One region of the Pseudomonas sp. ASL7 genome, then DNA from elsewhere that is predicted to be linked to it. Evidence: predicted binding sites of a transcription regulator. Region 1 holds the regulator's gene; each other region holds the start of a gene.

Region 1 (7,900 bases):
ATCAAGATGTTGATGGCTGCTGGCGTGCAGACCGCTATCATTAGCGGTCGCAAGACCCCGGTAGTCGAGCGGCGAGCGAAGAACCTCGGCATTCCCCACCTGTATCAGGGCCGCGAAGACAAACTGGTGGTGCTCGACGAACTGCTGGCCCAACTCAACCTGAGCTACGAACAAGTCGCCTACCTCGGCGATGACCTGCCAGACCTGCCGGTCATTCGCCGCGTCGGCCTGGGCATGGCGGTGGCCAATGCCGCCACCTTTGTACGCGAACACGCCCACGGCATCACCCAGGCCCGTGGCGGTGAGGGTGCCGCTCGCGAATTCTGCGAATTGATCCTGCGCGCCCAGGGCCGCCTCGATGCGGCCAACGCTGCGTACCTGTGAGCCAACTATGCTGAGCAAGAAATTTCGCAACACCCTGGTGTTCAGTTGCATCGCAGCGATCTTTGCGGCGGCCGGCTACTGGAACATCAGTCCGGAACGTTTCCTCGACAAGCCGGTGGAAAAGGTCGATGAAAGCGCGATCGACTACTACGCGACCAATGCCCACAGCTTGCAGTACCTGCCGGACGGCAAGCTGCAATACGAAATGACGTCCGACAAGGTCGAACACCTGAAAGCAACCGAGGTGACGTTGCTGACCAACCCCGACTTGAACATGTTCCGTGGCACCGAGTTCCCGTGGCACGTCCAGAGCGAGCGCGGCGAAGTCAATCCCGACGGCACTCAGGTCGAACTGATTGATTCGGTGCGCATCACGCGTTTCGACGAGAAAAACCGCAAGACCCTGATTACCAGCACCCGCATGACAGTGTTCCCGCAACAGCAATATGCGCAGACCGAGCAACCCGTTAGAATCGACGGCTTTGACGGTGTATCGACTGGCAAGGGAATGAAAGCCTATTTGAAAGAAAGCAGGATACACCTGCTATCGAACGTAAGAGGACAGTATGAGGCTCGTTAAAACTCTCCCTATTTTGCTCTGTCTGAGCGCAGCACTGGGAAGCGTGAGCGCCTGGGCCCTGCCGAACGACCAAGAGCAGCCTATCCGCGTTCAGGCCGACGATGCCCAACTGGATGACAAGAATGGCGTTGCCACCTATAAAGGTGACGTGATCATTACCCAGGGCTCGATGAAGGTTACCGGCAACACCGTGACCATCACCCGCACGCCCACTGGCGACATCGACGTGGTGACGTCAGTGGGCAACCTCGCCTACTTCGAGCAACTGCAAACCCAGGGCGACCCCAAGCCCGTTCAGGGTTGGGGTGTGACCATCCAGTACCACGCCTCGCAAAACCGTGTCGTGCTGATCGATAAGGCAAAAGTTATCGACAAGGACAACAACGTCACCCAAGGCGAGAAAATCGTCTACGACACAGTCAAGAAGCTTGCCAGCGCCGGTCGCGCCACAGGTAGCAAGGTCACCGAGGTGCGTCCGCGCATCGACATGGTGATCCAGCCGAAGCCGAAAACCGACGAGAAAAAGGCCCCATAATGGCAACTCTGAAAGCTCAGCATCTGGCCAAGAGTTACAAGAGCCGCCAGGTCGTGCGTGACGTCAGCCTGTCCATCGACAGCGGTCAGATCGTCGGCCTGCTGGGCCCCAACGGCGCCGGCAAGACCACCTGTTTCTACATGATCGTTGGCTTGGTACAGGCCGATCAGGGGCGCGTACTGATCGACGATCTGGACGTCAGCCACCAGCCCATGCACGGTCGTGCCAAGGCGGGTATCGGCTATCTTCCGCAAGAAGCGTCGATCTTCCGCAAACTCTCGGTTGCCGACAACATCATGGCCATCCTCGAGACCCGCAAGGAACTCGACAAGGCCGGGCGCCGCAAGGAACTGGAAAGCCTGCTGCAGGAATTCCACATCAGCCACATCCGCGATAGCCTCGGCATGAGCCTGTCGGGCGGCGAACGCCGCCGCGTGGAAATCGCCCGGGCACTGGCCACCAGCCCGAAATTCATCCTTCTCGACGAACCCTTCGCCGGCGTGGATCCGATTTCGGTGGGCGATATCAAGCAGATCATCTACCACCTCAAGGCCAAAGGCATTGGCGTGCTGATCACCGATCACAACGTGCGCGAAACCCTTGATATCTGCGAAACCGCCTACATCGTCAACGATGGCCAGCTGATCGCCGAAGGTGACTCCGCCACCATCCTGGCCAACGACCTGGTCAAGGAAGTGTATCTGGGCCATGAGTTCCGCCTGTAAGCACTGAGGTGTCTGGCTAGTCGGCAGAGCGCTTGTCTCGATAAAAAATCAATATTTTTTTATTGTTACAGCGCTCTAGGCAAAGGCTGCAGTTTCGGGCATATAATTTGCTTATGTTTGGCGCTCCGGCGCCCTGTAGTGGATGGCGCATGTGCGCCGGCGAATAAGGTGTTAAGCCCCTGCCATGAAACCATCGCTAGTCTTGAGAATGGGCCAGCAGCTGACGATGACACCGCAGCTGCAACAGGCCATCCGCCTGCTCCAATTGTCGACCCTGGACCTGCAACAGGAAATCCAGGAGGCCCTGGAGTCCAATCCGATGCTCGAACGCCAGGAAGAAGGCGACGACTTCGATAATGCCGACCCTTTGGCCGATAAAGCCGAACAGCAACCCAACGCCGATGTTTCGGAACCCTCCTACCAGGAAACTGCCCCGACGGTGGACAACCTCGAGGAAGGTGACTGGAACGAGCGCATCCCCAACGAACTGCCCGTCGATACCGCATGGGAAGACGTTTACCAGACCAGCGCCAGCAGCCTGCCAAGCAACGATGACGACGAGTGGGATTTCACCACCCGCACATCAGCCGGCGAAAGCCTGCAGAGCCACTTGCTGTGGCAATTGAATCTGGCACCGATGTCCGACACCGATCGCCTGATTGGCGTCACCCTGATCGACTGCATCAATAATCAGGGCTACCTGGACGAAACGCTCGAGGAAATCCTCGAAGCCTTCGATCCGGAGCTGGACATCGAACTGGACGAAATCGAAGCCGTCCTGCACCGCATCCAGCAATTCGAACCTGCTGGCATCGGCGCCCGCAACCTGGGTGAATGCCTGCTGCTGCAACTGCGCCAGTTGCCGGCGAAGACGCCTTGGCTGGCCGAGGCCAAGCGCCTGGTCACCGACTACATCGACCTGCTCGGCAGCCGCGACTACAGCCAGCTGATGCGTCGCATGAAGCTCAAGGAAGATGAACTGCGCCAGGTCATCGAACTGGTTCAGAGCCTCAACCCGCGCCCAGGCTCTCAGATCGAGTCCAGTGAAGCCGAATACGTCGTTCCCGACGTGATCGTGCGCAAGGACAACGAGCGCTGGCTGGTGGAACTGAATCAGGAGTCCGTGCCACGCTTGCGGGTCAACGCCCAATACGCCGGTTTCGTGCGCCGCGCCGACACCAGCGCCGACAACACCTTCATGCGCAATCAGTTGCAAGAGGCCCGCTGGTTTATCAAGAGCCTGCAGAGCCGCAACGAAACGCTGATGAAAGTTGCCACCCAGATCGTCGAGCATCAGCGCGGCTTTCTGGAGTACGGCGACGAAGCCATGAAACCGCTGGTCCTGCATGACATCGCCGAAGCAGTGGGCATGCACGAATCGACGATTTCACGGGTGACCACGCAAAAGTTCATGCATACCCCACGGGGCATCTATGAACTGAAATACTTTTTCTCCAGCCACGTCAGCACTTCCGAAGGCGGTGAATGCTCGTCCACAGCGATCCGCGCGATCATCAAAAAACTGGTTGCCGCGGAAAATCAGAAAAAGCCGTTGAGTGACAGCAAGATCGCTGGTTTACTGGAGGCACAAGGCATTCAGGTGGCCCGCCGCACCGTCGCCAAGTACCGCGAATCCCTTGGGATCGCGCCTTCGAGCGAACGCAAGCGGTTGATGTAAGGGCCACGCCACAGCGTTCCAGTGGCAGGCATTTCTGCCTGCCGCTTTATGCACTGGCAACGAAGGAGAAGCTGTATGCAAGTCAATATCAGTGGACACCAACTGGAAGTGACCGAACCTCTTCGCACCTACATCAGCGAAAAACTTGAACGACTGGAGCGACATTTCGACAAGATCACCAACGTGCAGGTCACGATGACGGTCGAAAAGCTGAAGCAGAAAATTGAAGCCACGCTGCATATTCCCGGCAGTGAAGTAGTCGCCAACGCCGAGCATGACGACATGTATGCGGCGATCGACTCACTCACCGACAAGCTGGATCGCCAACTCAAAAAGCATAAGGAAAAGACCCAGAGCCAGCTCCAAGGCGCTACCGGTCGTTAACACTCCCAACCCATGATCCGACTTGAAAGCATCCTGACCCCCGGCCGTTCCCTCGTGAACGTGCCGGGCGGCAGCAAAAAGAAAGCCCTCGAGCAAATTGCCAACCTTATCCACCGCGAAGTGCCGGATCTGGCGATGCAGGATGTCTTCGACAGTCTGGTCGCCCGTGAAAAACTCGGCTCTACCGGTTTTGGCAACGGCATCGCTATTCCCCACTGCCGCCTCAAGGGTTGCGGCGCACCCATCAGTGCCTTGATGCACCTGGATGCCCCTATCGATTTCGACGCCATCGACGGCGCCCCGGTTGACCTGCTGTTCGTTTTGTTGGTCCCGGAAGCCGCCACCGATGCGCACCTGGAGCTACTGCGCCAGATCGCCAGCATGCTCGATCGCAAGGAAGTGCGCGAAAAACTGCGCGGCGCCTCGAGCAATGAAGCCTTGTATCAGGTTGTCCTGAACGAGCAAAACGGTCAGTAATCATGCGCTTGATCATCGTCAGCGGCCGTTCCGGCTCAGGTAAAAGTACCGCACTCGATGTTCTCGAGGACAGCGGCTACTACTGCATCGACAATCTGCCCGCCGGCCTGCTGCCGGAGTTGGCTGAACGTGCACTGATTCACACAGAACTGGTACAACCACTGGTTGCCGTATCCATCGATGCGCGTAACTTGCCAAGCCATCTGTCGCGGTTTCCCGAACTGCTGGAAGAAGTCCGCAGCCGGCATATCCAGTGTGATGTCTTGTACCTGGATGCCGACGATGAAACCTTGCTCAAACGGTTCTCGGAAACCCGCCGTCGTCACCCACTGAGCAGCGCCAATCGCTCGTTGGCCGAAGCGATCAACGACGAAACCAACTTGCTCGGGCCGATCGCCGACCTTGCCGACCTCAAGGTAAACACCACCAACCTGAACCTGTATCAGCTGCGCGATACCATCAAGCTGCGCCTGCTGAACCAACCAGAACCCGGTACTGCGTTTTTGGTGGAGTCATTCGGGTTCAAGCGTGGGATGCCAGTGGATGCCGACCTCGTGTTCGACGTGCGTTGCCTGCCCAATCCCTACTGGAAGCCGGAGCTGCGCGATCAGTCCGGGCTTGATCAATCGGTTGCCGAGTACCTGGCAGCACAGCCGGATGTCGAAGAGATGTTCCAGGACATTTCCACTTATCTGCTCAAGTGGCTGCCACGTTTTGCCGCCAGCAACCGCGCGTATGTCACCATTGCCATCGGCTGTACCGGCGGGCATCACCGGTCCGTCTACCTGACCGAGCGCCTTGGCCAGCTGCTACAAAAAAACCTGAAGAACGTCCAGGTCCGCCACCGCGACCTCAGCTAAAGGATTCACACCGCGATGCCTGCTCTGGAAATTGAAATCATCAACAAACTGGGCTTGCATGCCCGCGCTTCCGCAAAATTCGTTGGTGTGGCGGGCCAGTTCCCATGCCAGATCAGAGCCGGACGTACGCCTGAATCCATGGTCGATGGGAAAAGCATCATGGCCATGATGATGCTGGCCGCCGGCAAAGGCACCAAAATCCATCTGAGCACGGAAGGTGAGCAGGAAGAGGAAGCACTCAAAGCGCTGGTGGCGTTGATCAACAACTTCTTCGACGAAGGCGAGTAAGTACCCTCTGCGCTGACTGAAAGGCCGCCTTCGCAAGCAAGCCCGTGCCTGCAAGGGGTCTATGTAATGTGCATAAAAAAGGCGCGTCACCCCATTGGATGACGCGCCTTTTTATATTGCGGTAAGCGTCAGCTACCCGCCACTGTCATGCGCTCGATCAACACCGAGCCGGTGCGGATGTTGCTGCGCAATTCCAGGTCATTACCCACCGCAATGATCTGCTTGAACATGTCGCGCATGTTGCCGGCAATGGTCACTTCCTGGACCGCGAACTGGATTTCGCCGTTCTCGACCCAGTAACCCGCCGCGCCACGGGAATAATCGCCGGTGACCATGTTCAGGCCCTGGCCCATCAGTTCGGTAACCAGCAAACCGCGCCCCATGCGACGCAGCAAGGCGGCTTGGTCTTCATCGCCATGGGTAACAAACAGGTTGTGTACGCCACCAGCGTTTGCAGTGCTCGGCATGCCAAGCTTGCGACCGGAATAGGTACCAAGGATATAGGACACCAACTCACCCTTTTCGACGAACGGTTTGGCGTACGTCGCCAGACCATCGCCATCGAACGCCGAACTGCCCATGGCGCGCATCAAGTGCGGACGCTCATCGATGGTCAGCCATTCCGGAAACAGCTTCTGCCCCAGAGTGCCCTCAAGGAACGACGATTTTCGATACAGACTGCCGCCAGAGATCGCCGAGAGGAAACTGCCAAACAAACCGCCGGCCAGCTCCGCCGAAAACAGCACCGGCACTTCACAGGTGGGCACCGGACGTGCGCCCAGACGGCTCGCCGCCCGTTGCGCGGCACGCTGGCCGATGCTCACCGGATCGGCCAACAAGTTGCCCTGACGGTTTACGTCATACCAGTAATCGCGTTGCATCTGCCCGTCGGCTTCAGCAATCATCACGCAGCTGAGGCTGTGACGGGTCGACGCGTAACCGCCGATAAAACCGTGACTGTTACCGTAAACGCGACAGCCCTGATGGGTGCTGAGCGTGGTGCCGTCAGCATTTTTGATCCGGCTGTCGGTGGCGAACGCCGCCGCTTCACACGCCAGAGCCTGCTCGATGGCTTGTTCCGGAGTGATGTCCCATTGGTGAAACAGGTCGAAATCCTGTAGATCCTTGGCCATCAGTGCGGAGTCTGCCAGGCCCGACGCTTCATCTTCAGACGTGTGCCTGGCGATGGCCAGCGCGGCGGCGACGGTTTCGCGAATCGCCTCCGGGCCGCTGGCCGACGTGCTGGCCGACCCTTTGCGCTGACCGACATACAAGGTGATGCCAAAGCCCTGATCACGGTTGAATTCGACGGTTTCGACTTCACGCTGACGCACCGAGGTCGACAGGCCCTGCTCCAGAGACACCGCCACTTCGCAGGCGCTGGCACCCTGGCGTTTGGCTTCAGCGATGATTTGCTCGACTTGTTCTTGCAGTGCCGGCAACGCTTGTGGGCCGACGCTTTCAACTGCACTCATGCTGTTCTCCACTCAAATTCTGCTTTCGGTAAAGGTCATCGAGCGACCGGGCCGGACAAGCGGCCCCCGACTGGTTATCATGGCGGCGTTTCTTTGCGGACGGCCACCATGGTTGATTCTTACGACGACTCCCTCGATACGGGAGAAAAAAGCAAATCCCAGGTTAAACGCGAGCTACATGCTCTGGTTGACCTCGGCGAGCGCCTGACAACACTCAAGCCTGACTTGCTGGCAAAACTGCCATTGACCGACGCTTTGCGCCGGGCTCTGGCCGATGCTTCCAAGCACACCGCGAATATCGCGCGTAAACGGCACCTCATGTTCATCGGCAAACTGATGCGCGATCAGGACACTGACGCCATTCTCACGCTGCTCGATCAACTCGATGCTTCCACTCGGCAGTACAACGAACGTTTCCACGGCCTGGAACGCTGGCGCGATCGCTTGATCGCAGGCGACGATGCCGTCCTGGAAAAATTCGTTGTCGACTACCCGGAGGCCGATCGTCAGCAAT
Region 2 (7,900 bases), 2.6 Mb from region 1:
CGACGACGGCATGCGTTTCGTCGCCACCACCACTGAAAAATTCGACGTGATCATTTCCGACTCCACCGATCCGATCGGTCCGGGCGAAGTGCTGTTCTCCGAGAACTTCTACCAGGCCTGCCGTCGCTGCTTGAACGAAGGCGGCATTCTGGTGACCCAGAACGGCACGCCGTTCATGCAAATAGAAGAAGTCAAAACCACCGCCGGCCGCCTGCGCAGCCTGTTCCCGGACTGGCACTTCTATCAGGCCGCCGTGCCGACTTACATCGGTGGTGCGATGACCTTTGCCTGGGGCGCAACCAATACCGCCTATCGCAAATTGTCCCGTGAAACCTTGCAACAGCGCTTTACCGGCAGCGGCATCATCACCCGCTACTACAATCCGGAAATACACATCGGTGCGTTCGCCTTACCGCAATACGTCTTGCAAGCCGTGAACAAGCCAAGCAACGACTAAAGATTTACGCATCCTCCCTGTAGGAGCGAGCCTGCTCGCGAAGGCGGTCTCCAGTTGATAGAGATATCGACTGATACACCGCTTTCGCGAGCAGGCTCGCTCCCACAGGTTTTGTGTCTATTTCATGCCTGCGTGTTGTAATCCGTTTGAACGATCAGTCAGGGCAAAAGTCCAGATAGATGTAAGCCCATTTGCGGGTTTGATCGAGGAGGCACTGATGCAAAAGTGGAAAATCACTTTCGTGGATGATCACGGTGAAACAGTCGACGAGGTCTTTGAGTGCGACGAGTGCCCGGATAATGAGCACGCCGCCAAACTCATCAAGGCCCGGCTCCTTCCCGTCGCCGCTGAACTGGATCTGAATGATCTGGAAGGGCGAACCGCGGATGCGAGCGTCAAAAGTCTTAAAGCCCAGAACAGCATCCAAATCCTCGGCATCACGCCAATCTGAACTTCTCCTGTCTCATTCTCAACCAGACCTTGGCAGCGCCTCTGACTTGAGGCTACTCTGCAAGCGAGATCAGCGAACGGATCGCTAAGGTCTGGTCTTGTCAGCTACATGCTTGTTTCCCATTGGCAACGTGTTTGTCGCATAGCCTTCACCATTCGGTTGCGGGCGCCGGGAGTACGGAAAGTCTATCCATCAGTTTGAGGAGGACGTTTCATGAGCACAGCCTATCAAGAAGACATCAGCAGCTCGGTATTGCGCCGCATGAAAGAAGGCGGTTTCGACTTTTCACGGTTCCATCCCATCGAGTTCTACGCCATTTTCCCGGACGAGGAGCGGGCACGCAGGGCGGCAGGGCATTACTGTGGTGAATCCTTGAATGCGCAAATCAGCGTGCGCGACGACGGTGCGTGGTACCTGGAACTGAGCAAAGTGATGTACGCGACCTATGACGGCATCGGTGACTTTGAGCAGGGCTTCGAGGCCGTGGTTGAGCCTTTGGGCGGCATTATCGAAGGATGGGGCGTCAAGCAGGAGGTACGAGGGCGACTCGCATAACACTATGAACAGCGACAATACTCAGCAACGGCTGACCTCAGGGTTGGCCGTTTTCGTTTCTGCGGTTTGAAGCAAAAGATCGCAGCCTCGTTTCATAGTCCAACGTAGGAGCTGTCGAGTGAAACGAGGCTGCGATCTTTTGATCCTGTTTTTGATTCATGACATTTCCAGAAAACAAAAAAAAGCCGCCTGGGCAGGCGGCTAAAAGGGAAGTTCAGTCAGCCATTACAGCGGATGTGCGGATTATCCGCCTCGACAACCGGGCAGTGAAATCAACTCTGACTATGCTGTTGATAGGCGACAACTTCGCCTTGCAATGAAGCGGGGGCGATCAGGTTGGGGCGTTTGCTGCACAGGGTTGGTGCAGTGCTAGCGGCTTGATAATCCAACTGATTGATATCAAAGCGTTTCTGCCGATGGCACGGGCCTTGCGAAGGCCTGAATGTCCGGGTGACAAGGAGTACGGCATGATCCGCACCTATTTTGATGAGATGTACGATGCTGGCGGCCAGGTCCGCCCGCATTATCGGGAGTTTGCCCGTTGGCTGGCCGAAACGCCTGACGAGCTGTTGGCACAACGCCGACGCGAGGCCGATCTGTTATTTCATCGCGCCGGGATTACCTTCACGCTCTACGGTGATGAGCAAGGGACAGAGCGCCTGATTCCCTTCGACACCATTCCGCGCAGCATCCCCGTCAGTGAATGGCGGATCGTTGAACGTGGCTGCATCCAGCGGGTCAAGGCGTTGAATATGTTCCTCGCCGATCTGTATCACGAGCAACGCATCATCAAGGCCGGCATCATCCCGGCCGAACAAGTGCTGGCCAACGAGCAGTACCAGTTGGCGATGCAAGGGCTGGATTTGCACCGGGATATCTATTCCCACATCTCCGGTGTCGATTTGGTGCGCGATGGTGACGGCACGTACTACGTGCTTGAAGACAATCTTCGTACACCCAGTGGCGTGAGCTACATGCTCGAAGACCGCAAGATGATGATGCGACTGTTCCCCGAATTGTTTGCGGCCCAGCGCATCGCGCCCATCGATCACTATCCAAACCTGTTGCTCGACACGCTGAAAAGCTCCAGCCCGATCGATAACCCGAGCGTGGTGGTTCTGACACCTGGGCGTTTCAACAGCGCGTTTTTCGAGCATGCGTTTCTGGCCCGGGAAATGGGCGTTGAACTGGTGGAGGGTGCGGACCTGTTCGTGCGTGACGACAGGGTGTTCATGCGCACCACGGACGGGCCGAAAGCCGTCGATGTGATCTACCGTCGCCTCGACGATGCCTTCCTCGATCCGCTGGCGTTCAATCCCGACTCGATGCTTGGCGTACCAGGGCTGTTGTCGTCCTATCGCTCCGGCAACGTGGTGTTGGCAAATGCCATCGGTACCGGGGTCGCTGACGACAAGTCGGTGTACCCGTTCGTCACGGACATGATCCGTTTCTACCTGGATGAAGAACCGATCCTGAAGAACGTGCCGACGTTTCAGTGTCGCAACCCGTCTGAACTGTCCCACGTACTGGCCAATCTTCCAGACCTGGTGGTCAAGGAAACCCAAGGCTCCGGCGGGTACGGAATGCTGGTCGGGCCGGCCGCGACGGCGGCGGAAATCGAGTCGTTCCGCGCCCGCATCAAAGCCAAACCCCACGCGTACATCGCACAACCGACGTTGTCCCTGTCGACCTGTCCGACCTTTGTCGAAAACGGCATCGCTCCACGCCACATCGACCTGCGTCCGTTTGTTTTGTCTGGCCGCGAAACCCGGGTTGTGCCCGGCGGCTTGACCCGTGTTGCCCTGCGCCAAGGCTCTCTGGTGGTGAATTCCTCCCAGGGCGGCGGAACCAAGGACACCTGGGTGGTCGAGGATTGAAGGAAGCCTGCCATGTTAAGTAGAACTGCCTCGGATTTGTATTGGATGTCGCGTTACCTGGAGCGGGCGGAAAACCTCGCCCGGATGCTCGATATCAGTTATTCACTGTCACTGATGCCACAGGATGGTCGCGGTGACGGTTTGCATGAACTGGCCATGCCGCTGTTGATCACCGGCACGCTGGACGATTACCTGGAACGCCATGGCGAACTGCACGCCGAACGGCTGCTGCACTTTTTTGCGTTGGACGCGGCCAACCCGGCGAGCATCTACAGTTGCCTCGGTGCGGCGCGGGCCAGCGCCCATGCGGTGCGTGGGCGAATCACCGCCGACATGTGGGAAAACATCAACGCCACCTGGCTGGACATTCGCGGGATCGCCGACCAGGGCTTGAGTCGTTACGGCATGAGCCGTTTCTGCGAGTGGATCAAGGAGCGTTCTCACCTGTTCCGTGGCGCGTCCTACGGCACCATCATGCGCAACGACGCGTTCCGTTTCATTCGGTTGGGGACGTTTATCGAACGGGCTGACAACACCTTGCGCCTGCTCGATGCGCGTTACGAAATGGCCGGTGATCAGGCCGAAGCGGTCAGCGACGGCACGGCTCACGCCTATTACCAGTGGAGCGCTTTGTTGCGGGCCCTGTCGTCGTTCGAGGCCTACACCGAGATCTACCGCGATGCGCCCGGCGCCCGGCATGTGGCCGAACTGTTGCTGTTGCGCGCTGATGTTCCGCGCTCCTTGCGTGCCTGCACCGAAGAAATCGATCAAATCCTGGCCCAGCTGCCGGGCGCCAACGGACGTCCTGCACAACGTCTGGCAGCGGAGATGGACGCGCGCCTGCGTTACACCGGCATCACTGAAATTCTCGATGAAGGCCTGCATGCCTGGCTGACCGAGTTCATCCCGCTGGTGCGCCAGTTGGGCAATGCCATTCACAGTTCCTACCTGGAGGCTGCATGAGACTTTCCATTAGCCACGAGACCACCTATCACTACGAAGATCAGGTGCGGGCGAGCATCCAGTACCTGCGACTGACCCCCCACGACAGCGAGCGCCAGCATGTGCTCAGCTGGCAGCTCGACCTGCCGCGCCCGGTGCGCGCGCAACTCGATCCGTTCGGCAACATCCTGCACGTGCTGACCATGGACGAGCCCCACGAGGCGATCATCATCGGCGCCCGTGGCCAGGTGGATATCGACGAACTGCGTGAAGCAGAGCATGAGAGCCAGTCGGCGCTGCCGTTCCTGCGTTTCACCCGGCTGACCGAAGCCGACGAAGCGCTGCGCGCGTTCGCACAAAAGGAATGCAAAAAGCGCCGGGATCGCACGGCGTTGATCGACTTGATGCATGGCCTGAACCAGCACATGACCTACACGCCGGGTTCCACCGAAGTGGACACCAGCGCCGCCCAGGCCTTCGCCGGGCGTGCAGGCGTCTGCCAGGACCACGCCCATGCCTTTCTGGCCTGTACCCGCAGCCTGGGCATTCCGGCGCGTTACGTGTCGGGGTATTTGTACAGCGAAAGCAGCGAACACCTGGCCAGTCACGCCTGGGCCGAAGCCTGGCTCGATGATGCCTGGTACAGTTTTGACGTCACCAATGAACTGGCTCGGCCCGAGCGGCATTTGAAATTGGCGGTGGGCCTGGATTACCTGGATGCCTGCCCGGTGCGCGGCATGCGCCGGGGCGGTGGTTGCGAGCAGATGCATGCGAAGGTGTTTGTGTCGCCGACGCCGATGCCAGTGATCTCGGTGCAACAGCAGTAAACCTGGGCATTGCTAAACCCTGTGGGAGCGAGCAGGCTCGCTCCCACAGGGTGTGGATATCAGGGCTTAACCTTGCGCCCCGCCATATGCTTCAAATACCCCACCAACATGTCCAGATCCGCCTCCGGTAACACCGTCGCCTCGAATCCCGGCATCTTCGCCTGCGGCCACTGCCGCAAACTCTGCGGATCACGGATGTAGCGCTTGAGGAACTCGGCGCCAAAGTACTCGGTCGGGTTAAACGGAATGTTCAGGTCCGGCCCAAACTGCGCATCCCCCGCGCCATTGAGTCGATGGCATGCCAGGCAATTCTTCTGAAACAGTGCAAACCCCTGATTGACCGGGTCGTCAGCCTTTAACGCTGGATCGGGCAGCAGAGCAGGGAAGCGCTCTGCCACTGGCGCCAGGCGCTTGATACTGGCGACCTGAAACGGCCATTGCTCGGGGCTGATATTGCCTGCCTGCGGATCCGTCCAGACCAGGTAAAACGGCCCGGCACTCGGCTTGCCTTCAGACAGTGCGGGCCACGGCTTGGCCGGGTCTTCAATGGCAAGCCAGGCCCGTGAACCCTTGGCGTTGAGCAACGGTGCAGCCGCCATTTCAGCGGCAAAACCGTCCAGCGCCACCGCTTGCAGATGGTCCCCAGGCTTGATGCCGGTCAACAACGCCGCCACGGGAACGGCGCGATAGCTCATGTCCCGTTTGTAAGAAACGTCGTTGTTAATCGTGATGGTCTGAACCTGAGGATGCTTGAGCAGCTCCTCGGTCTGCCAGGTGCGACTGCTCGCGCCCAGCTCCAGATTCAGCTGTGCGGCATAAAGGGGCCTGCTGAGCAGCAAGGCCCCCAACAGAATTAGCGCTTTCAAATGATCGCCGTCCATGTCGTGGAAGTGCCATAGAGGTTGGCACACCCGCGCTGGCCCGGGTAGCGAGCCAGCAACATTTTTAATCAGGCGATTGTTAAAACCCTGGCGCCGTATTTTTAATAACCGACTAGCCGATCACCTTGGTCAGGTTCGGCAAAATCAACAACAGGGTAGTGGCGAATAGAATGAGCCCGGCTTGACGTACTTTCGAATGTTTAAACATGGCTTGACCGCCTTTTTTGTTATTTCCCGATGCCTGCCTGCATTTCTCCATGACGGCAGAGCGTTTCACTTCCTGTTGCACGAGCGCCTCGGCAAAACCCGACGACAACTTCGTACCACTTCACCTTAGAGCCCGCGTCACTCGTGGTTTAGATCCATTTCGTATGGTGTTGCGCCTAATTGCTATTAAAAAGGCATGAGGCCTATTGCCAGCTTCTTTGGCGCCCTTTTGCTAGACAGCTTGCTGTCCTGAAACGGTTAATCCGGCAGCGCACGACCGTCCGTCTGAGCGTGTCCGTCAACGCCAGTGAGCACTGCGGTCATTGAATCCATGGCGGCTCGGCCCAAGAGTGGGAGCGGTGAATTTGCTCACCGCCCAGGTTCGAGGACGTCATGACCCAAGCTTTGATTTTCGACGCTTTACGCACGCCCCGTGGCAAAGGCAAGGCCGATGGCGCCTTGCACAGCATCAAACCGGTAAATCTGGTGGCCGGGCTGCTCAAGGCGTTGCAGCAGCGCACCTCTCTGGACACCCGTCAGGTTGACGATGTGGTGCTTGGTTGCGTGACCCCGATTGGCGATCAGGGCTCCGACATCGCCAAGACCGCAACCCAGGTCGCGGATTGGGACGTCAGCGTGGCGGGCGTCCAGATCAATCGCTTCTGCGCTTCGGGTCTGGAGGCGGTAAACCTGGGGGCGATGAAAGTGCGTTCCGGCTTCGAAGACCTGGTGGTGGTCGGCGGCGTCGAGTCCATGTCCCGGGTGCCGATGGGCAGCGACGGCGGGGCGTGGGCGCTGGACCCGGAAACCAATTTGCACAGTCATTTTACCCCGCAGGGGGTGGGGGCCGATCTGATCGCCACGCTCGAAGGCTTCAGCCGCCAGGACGTCGATGCCTACGCGCTGCACTCCCAGCAAAAGGCCGCGCGTGCGCGGGCGAATGGTTCGTTCAACAAGTCACTGGTGCCGGTGCAGGACCAGAACGGCATCATCCTGCTCGATCACGATGAGTTCATTCGCGCCGAGTCAACCCTGGAAGGCCTGGGCAAGCTCAAGCCAAGTTTCGAGATGATCGGGCAAATGGGCTTCGACGCCACTGCGTTGCGGGTCTACAGCCATGTAGAGCGGATCAACCACGTCCACACGCCGGGCAACAGTTCGGGCATCGTCGATGGCGCGGCGTTGATGCTGATCGGTTCCGAGGCCAAGGGCCGTGAACTGGGCTTGCAGCCACGGGCGCGAATCGTGGCCACCGCGGTGACCAGCACCGATCCGACCATCATGCTTACCGGCCCCGCGCCGGCCACCCGCAAAGCGCTGGCCAAGGCCGGGTTGCGGGTCGAAGACATCGACCTGTTCGAGGTCAACGAAGCCTTCGCGTCCGTGGTGCTGAAATTCATCAAGGACATGGGCATCGACCCGGACAAGGTCAACGTCAACGGCGGCTCCATCGCCCTGGGTCACCCGCTGGGCGCCACCGGCTGCGCGATTCTCGGCACGCTACTCGATGAACTGGAAACCCGGCGCCTGCGCTATGGCCTTGCGACGCTGTGTGTCGGCGGCGGCATGGGCATTGCCACTATCATCGAACGCCTCTGAGCCCCCGACTTCAAGGAAACATCTAATGACCGACGCCATTCGTTATGAAAAAGGTAAGGATCAGATTGTCGTCCTGACCATCGACCTGCCGGGCCAGAGCGCCA
Region 3 (7,900 bases), 2.3 Mb from region 1:
CTGCACCAATGGAGCCTCGATTTTTCATCAGTCGCGTGCCGCAGTCGTTGAGCACGGTGCTGGGGGCGGGGCTGATCATTGGTTCTTTTTACGGTCTGGCGCCGCTTTATGCCTCTCAGCAAGGGTTATCCACGGAGCAGGTCGGTTTGTTCATGGGTAGCTGCGTTTTCGCCGGGCTGATGGTGCAGTGGCCATTGGGCTGGCTGTCCGACCGTTATGACCGGGCGTTGTTGATCCGCTGTGTGGCGATAGTCCTGGCCGTGGCTGCGTTGCCGCTGGCAATCATGCAACAAGTGCCACTGGAGATATTGTTCATCGCCGGGTTCGTTTGTTCGCTGGTCATGTTCTGCCTGTACCCGCTGGCGGTGGCCTTCTCCAATGATCACGTCGAAGGCGATCGTCGCGTGTCCCTCACGGCGATGTTGCTGGTGACCTACGGTGTCGGCGCCAGTATCGGGCCGTTGGTGGCCGGGGTGCTGATGAAGCTGTTCGGCAGCCACATGCTTTATGCCTTCTTCAGTTTCTTCGCGTTGGTGCTGGTGTGGCGGATCCGTCCGAAAGCGGTCACCAATCTGCATCAGGTCGACGATGCGCCGCTGCATCACGTGGCCATGCCGGACAGTATGTCGAGTTCACCGCTGGTGGCTTGCCTTGACCCCCGTGTCGACGAGCAGGTGGTGCAGGATCAGATGCAGAGCCCGATCAGTCCAGAGCCAAAGCCTGCGCCCGAAACCGAAACCGAAACCGGCCCGTCTCCCGAAGACCCTGATACCGGGCGCGAGCAAAGCTTTACCGAGGCCAGGCCATAAAGCCAAGGCATAAAAAAACGGGCAGTCACCGTAAGGGACTGCCCGTTTTTTATTGATGGGTCGTGTTACATGTCGTCTTTGTCGAAGCGCCGCGCTTCACGCTGAAGCTGATAGACGAAACGCTCGACCTGACGCTGTACCAGCCCGCTCATGTTGTGAAAGCGTATGCCGGCAAACGTGGTGGAGATTTTTTCTTCGAAGTGCAGGTAACGCAGTTCGACCGGCGCGGTCATTTTGCCAAAGGGCAGGGCAGCCATGAAGCGATCATAGACCTGGCCCAGTTGCAGGCTGCCAGTGATGTCGCCTTCGAAGCGCAACTTGCAACCGGTGGCGGAAATGTCCAACAACTTGCCGCTGATTGACGTTTTGAGTTTTTCACCCGCGAGTTCGACATCCACCAGTTGTGCCAGCTTCAATGCAGCCCGGAAGGCATTGCGGCGCTGATGGTAGACAACCTCGTCGGGCAGAGGGCCACGATAGCAGCGGTCATTATCGGATTCGTCGATGGTCAGTGGCCCGTTGCTTTCCCAGGCAATGCGCACACCTTCGTGAAACCCTTCGATCCGAAACGATTCGCCGGCCAGCAGATAGCGCTCGCCATCGCGGGGCACCATCTCATCAAAGGCAATCATTTTTTGCTCACGATCGACGTCCACCAGATAGGTCTGGAAGCGCTGGTTGCGCTCGTGGAACGTGATGATCAGCGGGTCATGGCTTTCTTGCAGCTGCCGCAGGTTGCCAGCGATCTCCAATGGCGTCGAGAGCACCTTGGGTGGCTGCGGAGCATCTTCCGCGGTTAAGGCATTGGACACGGTTCATCAATCTCCAGACAAAATATGACTGCGGCTGGCCATAATATTGCCAGCATGTGGCGCGTCTTGATAGGGCAAGCTCATCGACAGACTCAAGCCTGACTGAGCGGGCGTGGCATTGCCAGCTTGGAGGTTGATCCGCGGGCATCGTAAAGCGCTGGTGGTTCGCCACCGGTGAGGATTTTCAGCTGATTGGCGGTGGAGGCCTGCTGCACCTGGATCGACTGGCCATTATTAACGTTGATGGCTTGGCACTGGGCCAACATCTGCACCAGCGCGTCACTCTGTTCCAGTAGCTGGTCACCGATGCTCGATTGGCTGGCGAGTTGCTCCAATCCATCGCGGTTGGTGGGCAAATTAAGGCTGGCGAGAATTTCACTGCGCTTGCGGCCATGCTGTTCAAGCAAGATGATCAATGCCTGTTTCTGCGCCAGAATTTCTTCAAGCAGTTGCATCTCCCGACCATGCAGCGCGAGGGACTCGGTCTGCAATAACTCCATCAATTGTTGCAATGGAGCAAAGTCGTCGGTGATCAGTTGCAGTAAATTAGTGTCGTGCATGGCGGGCCTTGGGGTTTAAGCGTCCAAAAGCCTGGCGCCGGCCTTGGCCTAGCGCTGGGCTTCGAAGTTGAGCAGTTTGCTGGCTACACGGTTGCTGTCGACTTTGTAGCTGCCATCTGCAATCGCTGCTTTCAACTCTGCCACGCGGGCGTTGTCGACGGCAGGCTGATCGCGCAGCTTGTCAGTGACCTTCTGCAACTGTTGAGCCTCATCGCTGAAATGTACCGATTCCCCGCTTTTGACGGTACTGGCCTGTTCGGCCGGGGTATTCAGCGGCGCGGATTTGCCGGCTTCGGCGGTTTCCTTCGCGGCGCTGGTACGTGTACCACCGGTAAGTGACGAGGAGCTGTTCAACCGGCTGAAATCGATGACCATGATAAAAAAACCTCTGGGTATTTGGACGCTTGCCATGTTTTCGGCCATACCCGGAAAAACTTTAGACTCACTTTATCAATGAGCTTGCGCGCGTCAGCGCTTGCCTTGCATGGGGCACAGTTTAGGGAACAGTCGGGCGTCGCGCCATAATTTCGCAAGCAGAGTGCCCTACATGGCCACTTCCACTTGGCCTGGCGCAGTGACTTGCGCCTTGATGACTCGCTCTGAGTTGAGGTTTTTTACCCGGATCTGTTCGCGCAAGCCGCCGTTGGACAACGCCTCGCCCGGCATGCGTACACTGAGCGTACCACTGCGGGCGGTAATCACCACCTGATCCCCCTTGGTAATCACCTCCGCCTGTTCCAGGTGCACCAGAGTAATGACCTGGTCGGTGACCATTGGTCGGGTCAGTTTTTGTCCGATCGCTTCCTCAACCGACGTCAGGTAGCCCTGGTTGATCAGGCTGATGTCGCGCTCGCGCAGGGTGACATCTTGAGGTTCGATAATGCCGGCGCGGCGCAGGGCGCGGGTGGTGGTCACAATGTTGCGAAACAGGCGTACTTGAGCGGGCACGAAGACGGTCCAGGGGGATGCGCCCTCGCAGCGAACCTTGACCGTTACCCGCCCCAGCGGCTTGGCCGGACTCTCGAGTGAGGCTGTCAATTCCTTGTCGCACATGGGCATGCGCAGTCGCGGGTCGATTTGGTTGACCTCGATTTCATAGCGACCTTCTGTTTGACTGGTCGCCAGATAGTCCTCTACGGTGAACTCAAGAAAGCCTTGGGTGACGCCGATAAGCATGTCAGGCAAGGTAACTGCGTCAGCAAGGGCGGGGCTGCCAGCGCTGAACAGGCAAGCGGCCGACATCGCGCAAAGTAATTTGCGGAAGGTTGATGTCAGGCGTCGGGAAAATGTCGGTTCTGTGTTCATAAGAGTTAAAAAGCAAGCGCCGTGCCGTTTAGTGATAAAGGTGCGTCGCAACACACTTAAGCGTTGGTGTAGGAGTCTGTGCATGGCTGGTGTAATGGATGCGGTAAACCAGCGCACGCAATTGGTGGGGCAGAATCGCCTGGAGCTGTTGTTGTTCCGTCTCGACGGCCAGCAGCTCTATGGGATCAACGTGTTCAAGGTTCGTGAGGTGCTGCAATGCCCCAAGCTGACCCTGATGCCCAAGTCCAGTCCTGTCGTGTGCGGTGTGGCGAATATTCGGGGGGCGACCATTCCGATCCTTGATCTGGCGATGGCCACCGGGTCCGGTGCGCTGAAAGACCAAAGCAATCCCTTCGTGATCATCACGGAGTACAACACCAAGACCCAGGGTTTCCTGGTGCGGTCGGTGGAGCGTATCGTCAACATGAACTGGGAGGAGATTCATCCGCCACCCAAGGGCACGGGACGCGATCATTACCTCACGGCTGTGACTCGGGTTGACAATCAGTTGGTCGAAATCATCGACGTCGAGAAGGTGTTGGCGGAAGTGGCGCCGACACCGGAAGCGATTTCGGTCGGCGTGGTGGATGTCGAAACCCAGCACAAGGCGCTGTCCTTGAAAGTTCTGACGGTCGATGACTCGTCGGTGGCGCGCAAGCAAGTCACCCGATGCCTGCAGACGGTCGGTGTCGAAGTGGTGGCGTTGAACGACGGCAAGCAAGCGCTGAATTACCTGCGCAAACTGGTCGACGAAGGCAAGAAGCCGGAAGAAGAGTTTCTGATGATGATTTCCGACATTGAGATGCCGGAGATGGACGGATATACCCTGACGGCCGAGATCCGCAACGACCCTCGCATGCAAAAGCTTCATATCATCCTGCATACTTCATTGTCGGGCGTATTCAATCAGGCGATGGTCAAGAAAGTCGGTGCCGATGACTTCCTTGCCAAATTCCGTCCTGATGACCTGGCATCCCGGGTAGTCGACCGGATCAAAGCAGCAGACATCAGCTAGGGGCCTTCTGCCCCTGGTGATCAAAACGATTTAAGAGGCGGCATCATTGTCTACGGGTAATTTGGATTTCGAACAGTTCCGGGTATTCCTGGAAAAAGCCTGTGGCATTTTGCTCGGTGAAAATAAGCAGTACCTGGTCTCGAGCCGTCTCAACAAACTGATGGAACAGCAGGGCATCAAGTCCCTGGGTGAGCTGGTCCAGCGCATGCAGACCCAGCCACGCAGCGGTTTGCGCGAGATGGTGGTGGATGCCATGACCACTAACGAAACCCTGTGGTTTCGTGACACCTATCCGTTCGAGGTCTTGAAGAACAAGGTGTTGCCTGAAGCGATCAAAGCCGCTCCCGGCCAGCGTCTGCGCATTTGGTCGGCGGCGTGCTCGTCGGGTCAGGAACCGTATTCGCTGTCGATGTCCATCGATGAGTTCGAGCGGGTCAACATGGGGCAGTTGAAGATGGGAGTGCAGATCGTTGCCACTGACCTGTCGGGTACCATGCTGACCAACTGCAAGTCGGGTGAGTACGACAGCCTGGCGATCGGTCGTGGCTTGTCGCCCGAGCGTCTTCAACGTTATTTCGACCCGAAAGGGCCGGGGCGTTGGGCAATCAAGGCGCCGATCAAAAGCCGGGTGGAGTTTCGTTCGTTCAACCTGCTGGACAGCTACGCGAGCCTCGGCAAATTCGACATCGTGTTCTGCCGCAACGTGTTGATCTACTTCTCTGCCGAGGTGAAGAAGGACATCCTGTTGCGCATCCACAGCACGTTGAAGCCCGGTGGTTATCTGTTCCTCGGCGCTTCCGAAGCGCTGAACGGTTTGCCGGATCATTACCAGATGGTCCAGTGCAGCCCGGGGATTATTTACCAGGCAAAGTGATTCATCGGCGGTACACAAAAAACGGGAGTCCTCACGGGCTCCCGTTTTTTTATGCCTGCAGAATTTCCGGACACCACCTCCATCCCCTGTGGGAGCGAGCTTGCTCGCGATAGCGGAGTGACAGGCGACGAAGATGTTGACTGACGCGACGCCATCGCGAGCAAGCTCGCTCCCACAGGGTCATAGGGGGCTCTCGGCTGGGATAAGCGGCAGAAAAGCGGCAGCCAGCGGAAACCGTTTGCCGCTTTTCTGGCATTGCCACCTCGCCCCTGCCCGCAAAGCCCCGGATTACGGGCTTTTTTTAATTGGCACGACGCTTGCTAAGTTCATCGTACGAAAAATCAGGTCACCCGAAGGTTTCCCGACATGAGCATCAGCTTCGACAATGCGCTCGGTATCCACGAACAAGCCCTGGGCTTTCGCTCCAAGCGTGCTGAAGTCCTGGCCAACAACATTGCCAACGCCGACACCCCGAACTACAAGGCTCGGGATCTGGACTTTTCGAAAGTGCTCGCCGAGCAAAACGAAAAAACCAACAACGGCACTTTCGCCTTGAACATGACTAACAGCCGTCATATCGAAGCCGAAGGCCTGGGCAATGGCGACGAATCGCTGCTGTATCGCACGCCGATGCAACCGTCGATTGACCAGAACACCGTGGACGCCCAGCTGGAACAGTCGAACTACGCGGAAAACGCGGTCAACTTCCAGGCCAGCTTCACCCTGCTCAACAGCAAATTCAAAGGGCTGGTGTCAGCCCTGCGCGGAGAGTAAGCCATGTCTCTATCCAGTGTTTTCAACATTGCCGGTAGCGGCATGAGTGCGCAGACCACTCGCTTGAACACCGTCGCCAGTAACATCGCCAACGCCGAAACCGTCTCTTCGAGCATCGATCAGACCTACCGTGCTCGCCACCCGGTATTCGCCACCATGTTCCAGGGTGGCCAGTCCAGTGGCAGCGGTTCGCTGTTCCAGAACCAGGATGCTGCGGGTCAGGGCGTGCAGGTACTCGGTGTGGTCGAAGATCAAAGCAACCTCGAAGCACGCTACGAGCCGAATCATCCGGCGGCTGACGCCAAGGGCTACGTCTATTACCCCAACGTCAATGTGGTGGAGGAAATGGCTGACATGATTTCCGCCAGTCGTTCGTTCCAGACCAACGCGGACATGATGAACACCGCCAAAACCATGATGCAGAAGGTCCTGACCCTCGGTCAGTGATAAGGGGCGACTTTCCATGAGTGTTACCAATACCAGCAACAGCCTGAGCATGAACGACATCCTGGCGAACTCTTCGGTCACGGCGAGTCCTTCGGCTACCAATGGCATTGCCGATGCAACCAGTAGCGTGACTGGCGGCCAGACGCTGGGCAAGGACGCGTTTCTGCAATTGCTGGTGACCCAGCTGAAGAACCAGGACCCGCTTTCACCGCAGGACAACAGCGCGTTTGTGGCACAGTTGGCGCAGTTCAGCAGTCTTGAGGGGATCACTTCGCTCAACACGACCGTGAGCTCTTTGGCCAGTAATTTCAGCTCTTCCCAGGCCTTGCAGGCGTCTTCACTGGTTGGCCACTCGGTGATTACGCAAACCAGCACCGCGCAGGTCAGCGACCCGACGAAGGGGTTGACCGGTACGGTAAGCGTGCCATCGTCCATCGCCGATGGCACGGTGACTATTACCGATGCAAGCGGAGCGGTTGTGAGAACCCTCAGTCTGGGCAACCAGCCAGCGGGCAGCGCCAGCTTCACGTGGGATGGCAATGACAGTAGTGGCGCCGTGGTTCCGGCGGGCACTTATACCTTCAATGCCAATGCTGCGATCAATGGCACGGCGACAGCCCTGACGACCTACCTGCCGGCGACAGTCAATAGTGTGACCATCAGTCAAACCGGCGGCGAATTGACGCTCAATCTTGCAGGCCTGGGCCCAGTCGGCCTATCCAAAGTTCAAACCATTGGTATGTAGAGCCGACTAACACGGCACAGAGGAGTGGAATATGTCTTTCAATATCGGCCTTAGCGGTCTCTATGCAGCCAGCAAGCAACTGGATGTGACTGGTAACAACATCGCCAACGTCGCGACTACCGGTTTCAAGTCTTCGCGCGCCGAGTTCGCAGATGTCTACTCGGCGACCAAACTGGGGAACGGCAGTCAAGTCGTCGGTAGCGGTGTGACGCTGGCCGCCGTTTCCCAGCAGTTCACCCAAGGGAACATCAACAACACCGGTAACGTGTTGGACATGGGTATCAATGGCTCGGGTTTCTTTACTTTGAGCAACAACGGTGCGATGTCGTACACGCGTGCCGGTGCGTTTCAAGTCGACAAGAATGGTTTCGTCACCAGTAGCGATCAGACATCCCGCCTGCAGGGTTACGGTGTGGACGCCAATGGCAAGATCATCAACGGTGTGTTGACCGACTTGAAAATCGACACCTCGAACCTGGCGCCGAAGCCCACGTCGTTGGTGGGCTCGACAATCAACCTGAACTCGACGGCTGCCGTGATCGATGACACGGTCCCGGCC
Region 4 (7,900 bases), 1.1 Mb from region 1:
TGCCGACGGATGTGCCAGGCCAGCGCAAGGGCCATGCAGTTGGCGACAATGGCCGTGACCAGCCCGATGCCCATCAGGCCCAGTTTCGGCAGACCAAACATACCGGTGATCAACGCATAGTTGAGCACGAAGTTGGCCACTGTACCGCCGAGGCTGATGACCATTACCGGCGTTGCCCGGCCGATGGCGCTGGTGAAACCGCGCAAGGCCATGAAGGTCAGGTAACCGGGCAGGGCGAATGGCAGGATCAGCAGGAACTGTCCGGCTGAGTGGACGTTGGTCTCCGTCTGGCCGAACAGCAGCAACACCGGTTTAAGGTTCCACAGCAGTAGCCCGGCCACCAACGCCATCAACCACGCCAGCCACAACCCGGCCTGGGTCAGCCGTGTGGCGCCGACGATGTCGCCGGCACCCTGACGAATCGCCACCAGGGTGCCGACCGCCGCAATGACGCCAATACAGAAAATCGACACGAACGTATAAGTCGCCGCGCCCAGGCCGCCTCCGGCGAGTGCCTCGGGACTCAGGCGCGCCATCATCAAGGTGTCGGTGAGGACCATCAGCATGTGCGCCAACTGCGAGGCAATCAACGGCCCCGCCAGCCGCAGGATGGCCCAGAGTTCTTTACGCGCTGGATGTTGCATGATCATCACGCTCGTTTAACAAAGAGGACAGGAAAGCGTCGATTCTCGGCGCTCTGCGGGGTTTTCACAAAGGGATAATAAGGATGAGTGGCATGATTAAAACTCATCCTGCGGAGTTTCTGATAAGTTGGCGCCATTGCGCTGTAGGAGCCTTCCTGATGTCCCGTCGTCTTCCTCCTTTGTATGCCCTTCGAGCCTTCGAAGCGGCGGCGCGTCATAGCTCGTTTACCCGGGCTGCGGAAGAGCTGTCGATCACACAAAGTGCGGTCAGTCGGCACATTCGTACGCTCGAAGAGCATTTCGCCTGTCGGCTGTTTCATCGCAGTGGGCGCAACCTGCAACTGACCGAGTCGGCGCGGTTGATCCTGCCGGGTATTCGCGAAGGTTTCACCGCGCTGGAGCGGGCCTGTAATACCTTGCGCGCCGAAGATGACATCCTGCGCATGAAAGCCCCGTCCACCCTGACCATGCGCTGGTTGCTGGCGCGCCTCAGCCGTTTCCGCCATTTGCAGCCAGGCAACGAGGTGCAGTTGACCAGCGCCTGGATGGACGTCGACTCGGTGGACTTCAATCATGAACCCTTCGACTGCGCCGTTATTCTCAGCAACGGAAACTTTCCACCGGACTGGGAGGCCACTTTCCTGTTCCCCGAAGAGCTGATTCCGGTGGGCGCGCCGAATCTTCTGAAGGATCAACCATGGGATGTCGCCCGACTGTGCTCCGCCGAACTGCTGCACCCGACACCGGATCGGCGCGACTGGCGCAATTGGCTGGAGCGCATGGGGCTGACGGACCGGGTATCCCTGAAGGGCGGGCAGGTGTTCGACACCCTGGAGCTAGGCATGATTGCCGCCGCACGGGGTTATGGGGTGTCGATGGGGGATTTGCTGATGGTGGCCGAGGACGTGGCCCAGGGGCGTCTGAGCTTGCCGTGGCCGACCGCCGTCGCCAGCGGTGAGAATTATTACCTCGTCTGGCCGAAAACGCGCCCGGGAGGCGAACGTTTACGCCGTCTCAGCGACTTCCTGCAAAGCGAGGTCCGGGCCATGGAGTTGCCAGCCGTCGAGCACTTGAGCTGAGTGGGAGCGAGCCTGCTCGCGAAGGGGACGATTCGATTTCGACATTCATTGAGTCGCCGGCCGATACTGCAACGCCTCTGCCAGATGCTCACGGGTAATGCCATCGACCTGCTCAAGGTCAGCCAGGGTGCGCGCAACCTTGAGCAGTCGATGGGCGGACCTTAGCGACAAGGTCAACCGTTCACACGCTGTCTCCAGCCAGGTTTGGTCGACTGTGGATAACTTGCAATGCTTGCGCAGGCCCGGCAGATCAAGGAAGGCGTTGGCACAGCTTTGGCGTTTGTGTTGCCGCTCCCTGGCATCGGCAACCAGAGCGGCGGCGGTGGCGGTGTTGTCGCCGGGTTTGAGCGCCGGATTTAGGGCCGTGGCTTCGCGGGCAACGGTCAGGTGCAGGTCGATTCGATCGAGCAACGGACCGGAAAGTTTGTTGCGGTAGCGTTGCACCATGTCCGGGGTGCAGGAGCAACGACCACTCGGGTCGCCAAGGTATCCACAGGGGCAGGGATTCATCGCTGCAACCAGTTGAAACCGGGCCGGGAAACGGACGCGATCCTTGGCGCGGGATATCACAATATGACCGGATTCCATTGGCTCTCTTAATACCTCCAGGACCTTGCGATCAAACTCTGGAAGCTCATCGAGAAACAGCACGCCATGGTGGGCGAGGGTGATTTCGCCGGGTTGGGGTTTCGAGCCGCCACCCACCAGTGCCGGCCCCGATGCCGAGTGATGCGGTTGTCTGAAAGGGCGCTGTGGCCAGTGGCTCAAGGGAACGCAGCTGACCACCGACTTGATCGCTGCAACTTCCAGCGCTTCGCTCTCGGCCAGTGGCGGTAAAAGCCCGGGAAGTCGACTCGCCAGCAGGGTTTTTCCGGTTCCCGGTGGTCCGCTGAACAACAGGTTATGAGCGCCTGCCGCCGCAATCAGCAAGGCCCGTTTCGCCGAGAGTTGCCCCTGCACTTCATTCAAATCGGGGTAGGGCATGCTGGCATGCATCAGCCCATCTGAAACATAAGGCTCGATGGGCGTGTGGCCATTGAAATGCGCAACGGCTTCCAGCAGATGATCCACCGCAATGACCTTCAAGCCCGATGCCAGGCACGCCTCCTCGGCATTCGCTCGAGGCACCATCAACGAACGCCCGGCCTTGCGCGCCGCCAGGGCGGCCGGCAACACGCCCCTCACGGCACGTACCGCGCCTGAAAGCGCCAACTCTCCCAGGCACTCGATATCATCCAGCGTTAACGTCGGCACCTGCACGCTGGCCGAGAGAATCCCCAAGGCAATCGCCAAATCGAACCGCCCGCCGTCCTTGGGTAAATCAGCCGGAGCGAGATTCAACGTGATCCGCCGCGCCGGAAATTGCAGCCCCGAATTGATGATCGCGCTACGCACCCGATCCTTGCTTTCCTTCACCGCTGCTTCGGGCAGACCGACCATGGTCAGCGACGGCAAACCGTTGGCCAGATGGACTTCTACGGTAACGGCGGGCGCATCCACGCCAATTTGGGCGCGGCTGTGGACGATGGAGAGGGACATGGTCGTTCCTTGAGCTTTACGGGAGCCGCTTCCTGCGGTCTTTTGAAGGGTAGTCGTGGAGTCTGAATTGAGCGCGGTTGGAGATGAGGGAAACCTTCGCAGGATGTTGCTGGAATGCACGATCTGTAGCAGCTGGCGCAGCCTGCGTTCGGCTGCGCCGCAGTCGTGAAACCTGCTGGAAAAGTCTGCCTGACACTCCGCGTTCTGCAATTTTACGACTGCTGCGCAGCCGAACGCAGCCTTCGGCAGCTGCTACTCAGTTCGCGTCGAAGCTGGAGTTGGCTAACTGACGCAGGCCTTTTGTAGGACCGTGCCGAGATAGTTGAAGGACTTTGGCTAAAGGATGCAGGCGCTCTTGTGTGTTGGAGGTTGATGCTTATGCTCACAGCAGATCAGACCTTCAGGAGGCAAAATGAAGACTAATGGAATGCGGCCGATCCATCCCGGAGAAATCCTAGAAAAGGAGTTTCTTGAGCCGTTGGGTATTTCGATGGCTGATTCAGATTGCTGGTCGAGTGAATTCAGGTTTGAAGTGACCCAGCTGGTGGCGCAGAACAGAGTTGTTAGCTGTGACCTTGCCAAGTGCCTATCCATTTGCCTGAGCACCACGCCCGAATTCTGGCTGAATCTGCAGTCGACATACGATATGCGCGTCGCCGAAATCGGACGTGGATGAGTTTCGAGTACCTACAGCGATTGCAGTGCCCGCGAAGCTCGTTTCCACCACGGTGTATTAACTGCGTCCCGTGGCTGCTCCCCGCGCTGCGACATATGCGGAACATCCTGTAACCGAATCCACGGCTGATTATTCCAATGCAGCAAACTCAATGACATCTCCGGCCAGTTCAGCAGGCTCAGGATCGGGCGTTCGGTTGAGGTCGATTGCTCAGCGTCTCTCAGGGCTGGCACCACGTCGTGGGTCAGCCATTCGCGCAGGCCTCGGTATTCGGGGCAGTAGTGGTAGACCAGTAGGGCGTAGACGCCGGACTCGCTGATCAGCAGGGTGTTTTCGATGCTGCCGTGGATGAGCATTCGTGCGGTTTGGCGCTGGTCGGGGTCGAGTTTTCGGACGGCGCGTTCGTCGAGGTAAAGGCGCAGGAGGCGGCCGAGGTCGCGGGCGCTGAATCAGGGTTGGTTTTCAAGGAGGAGGGCGTGGAGGTGGAGTTTGTGGCGGGTGAAGACGTGGGGGGTTAAATAGTTTTCGTCCATCGTGCAGTTCTCGGGGTCGAGTGAAGAAAACTGCCTCTGATCGTCGCCAAACGAAAAGGGTGGCAGCTATGCGCGGGTTGGCGAACCGGTGAACCCCGAAATCCGGCAGACCCGAAGGTCTCCCACGCACAGCCGCCATAACTCGAGATGGGAAAACTCCCAGTCTGAATGTGGTCGCGGTGCATCGGGGGTATCCGGGTCGCCAAACCCAGTGCTGAATATTCAGCATTGGGTGAGCTTAGGAACCAGAGCTTTGCGGCGCAATCGGACGGCGGTGGTTTTCTTGTAGGACGTTGCCGGGATTTTTGCGAGGTTTGAGATCAAAAGATCGCAGCCTGCGGCAGCTCCTACAGGTAAATCTGAAGGTCGTTCCGACCTTTTCGCGAGCAGGCTCGCTCCCACAGTGGATTGGGTTTCAAAAGTGGGATATGGGGCGTTACTCGGTCGGTGGGTTGAGCTTCGCTTCCAGCTCAGCGACCTTCGCTTCCAGGCTTTCCAATCGTGCCCGAGTCCGCGCCAGCACGACCATCTGGCTATCAAATTCTTCCCGGCTAACCAGGTCCAGTTTGCTGAAGGCGCTCTGCAGCAACGCCTTGAACTGGCTTTCGATTTCGCTTTTTGGCAGTGGGGTTTCGCCGCTGAAAAGGCGGGAGGCGGTGCCGCTCAGGGCGTCGAGGAAGTCTTTGGGCGCGAGCATGGGAAATGTCCTGGAAACAATGGCGGGCAGTGTATCACGCAGTGTCTATAGTCATTTGCGCAGGTCGAAGGCGCACGCTTTTCGCGCATACGGACGGACGGCATCGCACCGTTGTTGTGCGTAAGACGGCGATTGTTGTAGCCAAGTGGGGGGTATCTGCGCTCAAGGTATTGAAAACAGGCCGTTTTGTGGAGATGGCAAGCTTTCTGCTTAGTCCCTGGTGACCCATGCACGAATGCAGTCGCTGTGACGAATGCAGTGCGCCAAGCGAAACGGGGGAAAGCGTTTCGTGCGGAGTGGTTAGCAGGCGTCGGACGGGCAGGTAAGGCCGACGATGCGTTACAAAGCCAGGCACTGCGCTTAGACTTGAGACGGGTTTGTTTTCCTGGGGCAAGTCCACCAATTCGGGAGAGAGTTTTCATGAAGCTAGTCACTGCCATCATCAAGCCGTTCAAACTGGACGACGTACGCGAGTCGCTGTCCGAGATCGGCGTGCAGGGCATTACCGTTACTGAAGTCAAAGGCTTCGGTCGGCAGAAGGGTCACACCGAGCTGTATCGCGGCGCGGAATATGTGGTCGATTTCCTGCCTAAGGTGAAGATCGATGTCGCCATTGACGACAAGGATCTTGACCGGGTTATCGAGGCGATAACCAAGGCAGCCAATACCGGCAAGATCGGTGACGGCAAGATCTTCGTGGTCAATCTGGAACAGGCGATTCGCATCCGTACCGGCGAAACCGATACCGACGCAATCTAAGCCGCCAAAAACCCCAACGCCCCAGGAGAAAACAATATGACTCTGCGTAAATTCGCAGGGCTTGGAGCCCTGTTGTCCATCGTAATGCCCGGCCTGGCCATGGCGGCAGATCCGGTGGCGCCTCCAGTCCTCAACTCCGGCGATACCGCCTGGATGCTGATCTCTACTGCTCTCGTGCTGTTCATGACCATTCCCGGCCTCGCGCTGTTCTACGGCGGTATGGTTCGCTCCAAAAACGTTCTTTCCGTGATGATGCAGTGCTTCGCCATTACCGCGTTGGTCACCATCCTGTGGTTCGTTTATGGCTACAGCATGGCGTTTGATACCACGGGGATGGAACTCAACGTCGTCAACCTCAACTCCTTTGTCGGCAGCTTCGCCAAGGCCTTCCTCGCCGGCATCACGCCTGCCAGTATTACCGGGCCTACAGCGCTGTTCCCTGAGGCGGTGTTCGTCACCTATCAGATGACCTTTGCGATCATCACCCCGGCCCTGATCGTCGGTGCGTTCGCTGAGCGGATGAAGTTCTCCTCGATGCTGGTGTTCACAGGCCTCTGGCTGACGCTGGTTTACGCGCCGATCGCGCATATGGTCTGGAGCGGTCCGGGTTCGCTGTTGGGCGACTGGGGCGTGCTCGACTTCGCGGGCGGCACCGTGGTGCACATCAACGCCGGTGTGGCCGGTCTGATTGCTGCGCTGGTAATGGGCAAGCGCAAAGGCTTCCCAACCACTCCGATGGCGCCGCACAACCTCGGTTATACCCTGATGGGGGCCGCGATGTTGTGGGTCGGCTGGTTCGGCTTCAACGCCGGTTCCGCCGCTGCAGCCAACGGCACTGCCGGTATGGCGATGCTGGTCACCCAGATCGCAACCGCTGCCGCTGCGCTGGGCTGGATGTTCGCTGAGTGGATGACTCACGGCAAACCTAGCGCACTGGGTATTGCTTCGGGTGTGGTCGCCGGTCTGGTGGCAATCACTCCGGCCGCTGGCACCGTAGGCCCGATGGGCGCTCTGGTGATCGGTCTGGCAGCGGGTGTGGTGTGCTTCTTCTGCGCCACTACGCTGAAACGCAAACTCGGCTATGACGATTCCCTGGACGCCTTTGGCGTACACGGCATCGGCGGCATTCTCGGTGCGATCCTGACCGGTGTGTTTGCTGCACCGTCCCTGGGTGGTTTCGGCACCGTTACCGACATCGCCGCACAAGTCTGGATTCAGTGCAAAGGTGTGGGCTTCACGGTGATCTACACCGCAATCGCCACCTTCATCATTCTCAAGGTCCTGGACGCTGTCATGGGCCTGCGTATCACGGAAGAAGAAGAGGCTGTCGGCATCGACCTGGCGCTTCACAACGAACGCGGCTACAACATGTAAGACGCGCATAGAAAACTTGCCCGGCTTGCCGGGCATTTTTTTGTCCGGAATTTGTCATTGAAGAAGTAGCTGAAAGGTTTTTTGTTACAGCTTGGGCTGCGTTTACGGTGGGCATTTTTCTGCGGCCAATGGCTTACGTGATGGAAGGAATATTAGGGCCTTTGTTTTTTCCCAGAGCGCGCTAGAATGCGCCCCGAACGTGCGGAGAACTGTATGTGGCAACAGACTCTGATTACCCTGCGGGCGAGGCCCCGGGGCTTTCATCTGGTAACGGACGAGTTACTCGCCGGCCTGCCTGAACTCAAGGCGTGTCGGGTCGGTCTGTTGCATTTGTGGCTGCAGCATACCTCGGCGTCGTTGACCATCAACGAGAACGCCGATCCGGCGGTGCGTCGCGACTTCGAACGATTTTTCAATCGTCTGATCCCACAAGGAGCAGACGGCTATGAGCATAACGACGAAGGCCTGGACGACCTCCCGGCGCACTTCAAGGCCAGCGTGCTTGGCTGTCAGCTCAGTTTGCCGATTTCGGCAGGCCGATTGGCGCTAGGGACCTGGCAAGGCGTTTATCTGGGCGAGCACCGTGATTCTGGCGGTGC

What was found. Region 1 encodes sigma-54, which starts transcription at its own class of promoters, with help from an activator protein. Its sites were predicted from a motif close to ANTGGCATNNANNTTGCTNT; they were not measured.
Positions count from the first base shown of each region.
Region 2: AC1MDT_RS14095 (circularly permuted type 2 ATP-grasp protein) is a predicted target of sigma-54. The motif match lies at 1,879-1,898, and genes of this name have one in related genera.
Region 3: flgB (flagellar basal body rod protein FlgB) is a predicted target of sigma-54. The motif match lies at 5,680-5,699, and genes of this name have one in related genera.
Region 4: glnK (P-II family nitrogen regulator) is a predicted target of sigma-54. The motif match lies at 5,362-5,381, and genes of this name have one in related genera.

Region 1 is NZ_CM155279.1:5,656,034-5,663,933, reverse strand. Features, by position in the region: gene AC1MDT_RS26100 (KdsC family phosphatase) at 1-384, shown strand, start outside; gene lptC (LPS export ABC transporter periplasmic protein LptC) at 392-964, shown strand; gene lptA (lipopolysaccharide transport periplasmic protein LptA) at 951-1,499, shown strand; gene lptB (LPS export ABC transporter ATP-binding protein) at 1,499-2,224, shown strand; gene AC1MDT_RS26080 (RNA polymerase factor sigma-54) at 2,409-3,902, shown strand; gene hpf (ribosome hibernation-promoting factor, HPF/YfiA family) at 3,978-4,286, shown strand; gene ptsN (PTS IIA-like nitrogen regulatory protein PtsN) at 4,299-4,763, shown strand; gene rapZ (RNase adapter RapZ) at 4,766-5,623, shown strand; gene AC1MDT_RS26060 (HPr family phosphocarrier protein) at 5,639-5,911, shown strand; gene pmbA (metalloprotease PmbA) at 6,040-7,386, opposite strand; gene yjgA (ribosome biogenesis factor YjgA) at 7,495-7,900, shown strand, end outside.
Region 2 is NZ_CM155279.1:3,076,016-3,083,915, reverse strand. Features, by position in the region: gene speE (polyamine aminopropyltransferase) at 1-457, shown strand, start outside; gene AC1MDT_RS14105 (hypothetical protein) at 675-908, shown strand; gene AC1MDT_RS14100 (ribonuclease E inhibitor RraB) at 1,122-1,463, shown strand; gene AC1MDT_RS14095 (circularly permuted type 2 ATP-grasp protein) at 1,931-3,340, shown strand; gene AC1MDT_RS14090 (alpha-E domain-containing protein) at 3,353-4,303, shown strand; gene AC1MDT_RS14085 (transglutaminase family protein) at 4,300-5,109, shown strand; gene AC1MDT_RS14080 (c-type cytochrome) at 5,169-5,990, opposite strand; gene AC1MDT_RS14075 (acetyl-CoA C-acetyltransferase) at 6,591-7,796, shown strand; gene AC1MDT_RS14070 (3-hydroxyacyl-CoA dehydrogenase NAD-binding domain-containing protein) at 7,822-7,900, shown strand, end outside.
Region 3 is NZ_CM155279.1:3,318,219-3,326,118, reverse strand. Features, by position in the region: gene AC1MDT_RS15315 (MFS transporter) at 1-809, shown strand, start outside; gene AC1MDT_RS15310 (flagellar brake protein) at 875-1,621, opposite strand; gene AC1MDT_RS15305 (flagella synthesis protein FlgN) at 1,714-2,181, opposite strand; gene flgM (flagellar biosynthesis anti-sigma factor FlgM) at 2,230-2,556, opposite strand; gene flgA (flagellar basal body P-ring formation chaperone FlgA) at 2,725-3,486, opposite strand; gene AC1MDT_RS15290 (chemotaxis protein CheV) at 3,569-4,501, shown strand; gene cheR (protein-glutamate O-methyltransferase CheR) at 4,548-5,375, shown strand; gene flgB (flagellar basal body rod protein FlgB) at 5,742-6,149, shown strand; gene flgC (flagellar basal body rod protein FlgC) at 6,153-6,596, shown strand; gene flgD (flagellar hook assembly protein FlgD) at 6,613-7,341, shown strand; gene flgE (flagellar hook protein FlgE) at 7,373-7,900, shown strand, end outside.
Region 4 is NZ_CM155279.1:4,566,361-4,574,260, reverse strand. Features, by position in the region: gene AC1MDT_RS21225 (NorM family multidrug efflux MATE transporter) at 1-644, opposite strand, end outside; gene AC1MDT_RS21220 (LysR substrate-binding domain-containing protein) at 803-1,723, shown strand; gene AC1MDT_RS21215 (YifB family Mg chelatase-like AAA ATPase) at 1,769-3,262, opposite strand; gene AC1MDT_RS21210 (HigA family addiction module antitoxin) at 3,675-3,938, shown strand; partial or broken gene AC1MDT_RS21205 (BRO-N domain-containing protein) at 3,950-4,471, opposite strand; gene AC1MDT_RS21200 (accessory factor UbiK family protein) at 4,908-5,168, opposite strand; gene glnK (P-II family nitrogen regulator) at 5,589-5,927, shown strand; gene AC1MDT_RS21190 (ammonium transporter) at 5,964-7,301, shown strand; gene AC1MDT_RS21185 (secondary thiamine-phosphate synthase enzyme YjbQ) at 7,515-7,900, shown strand, end outside.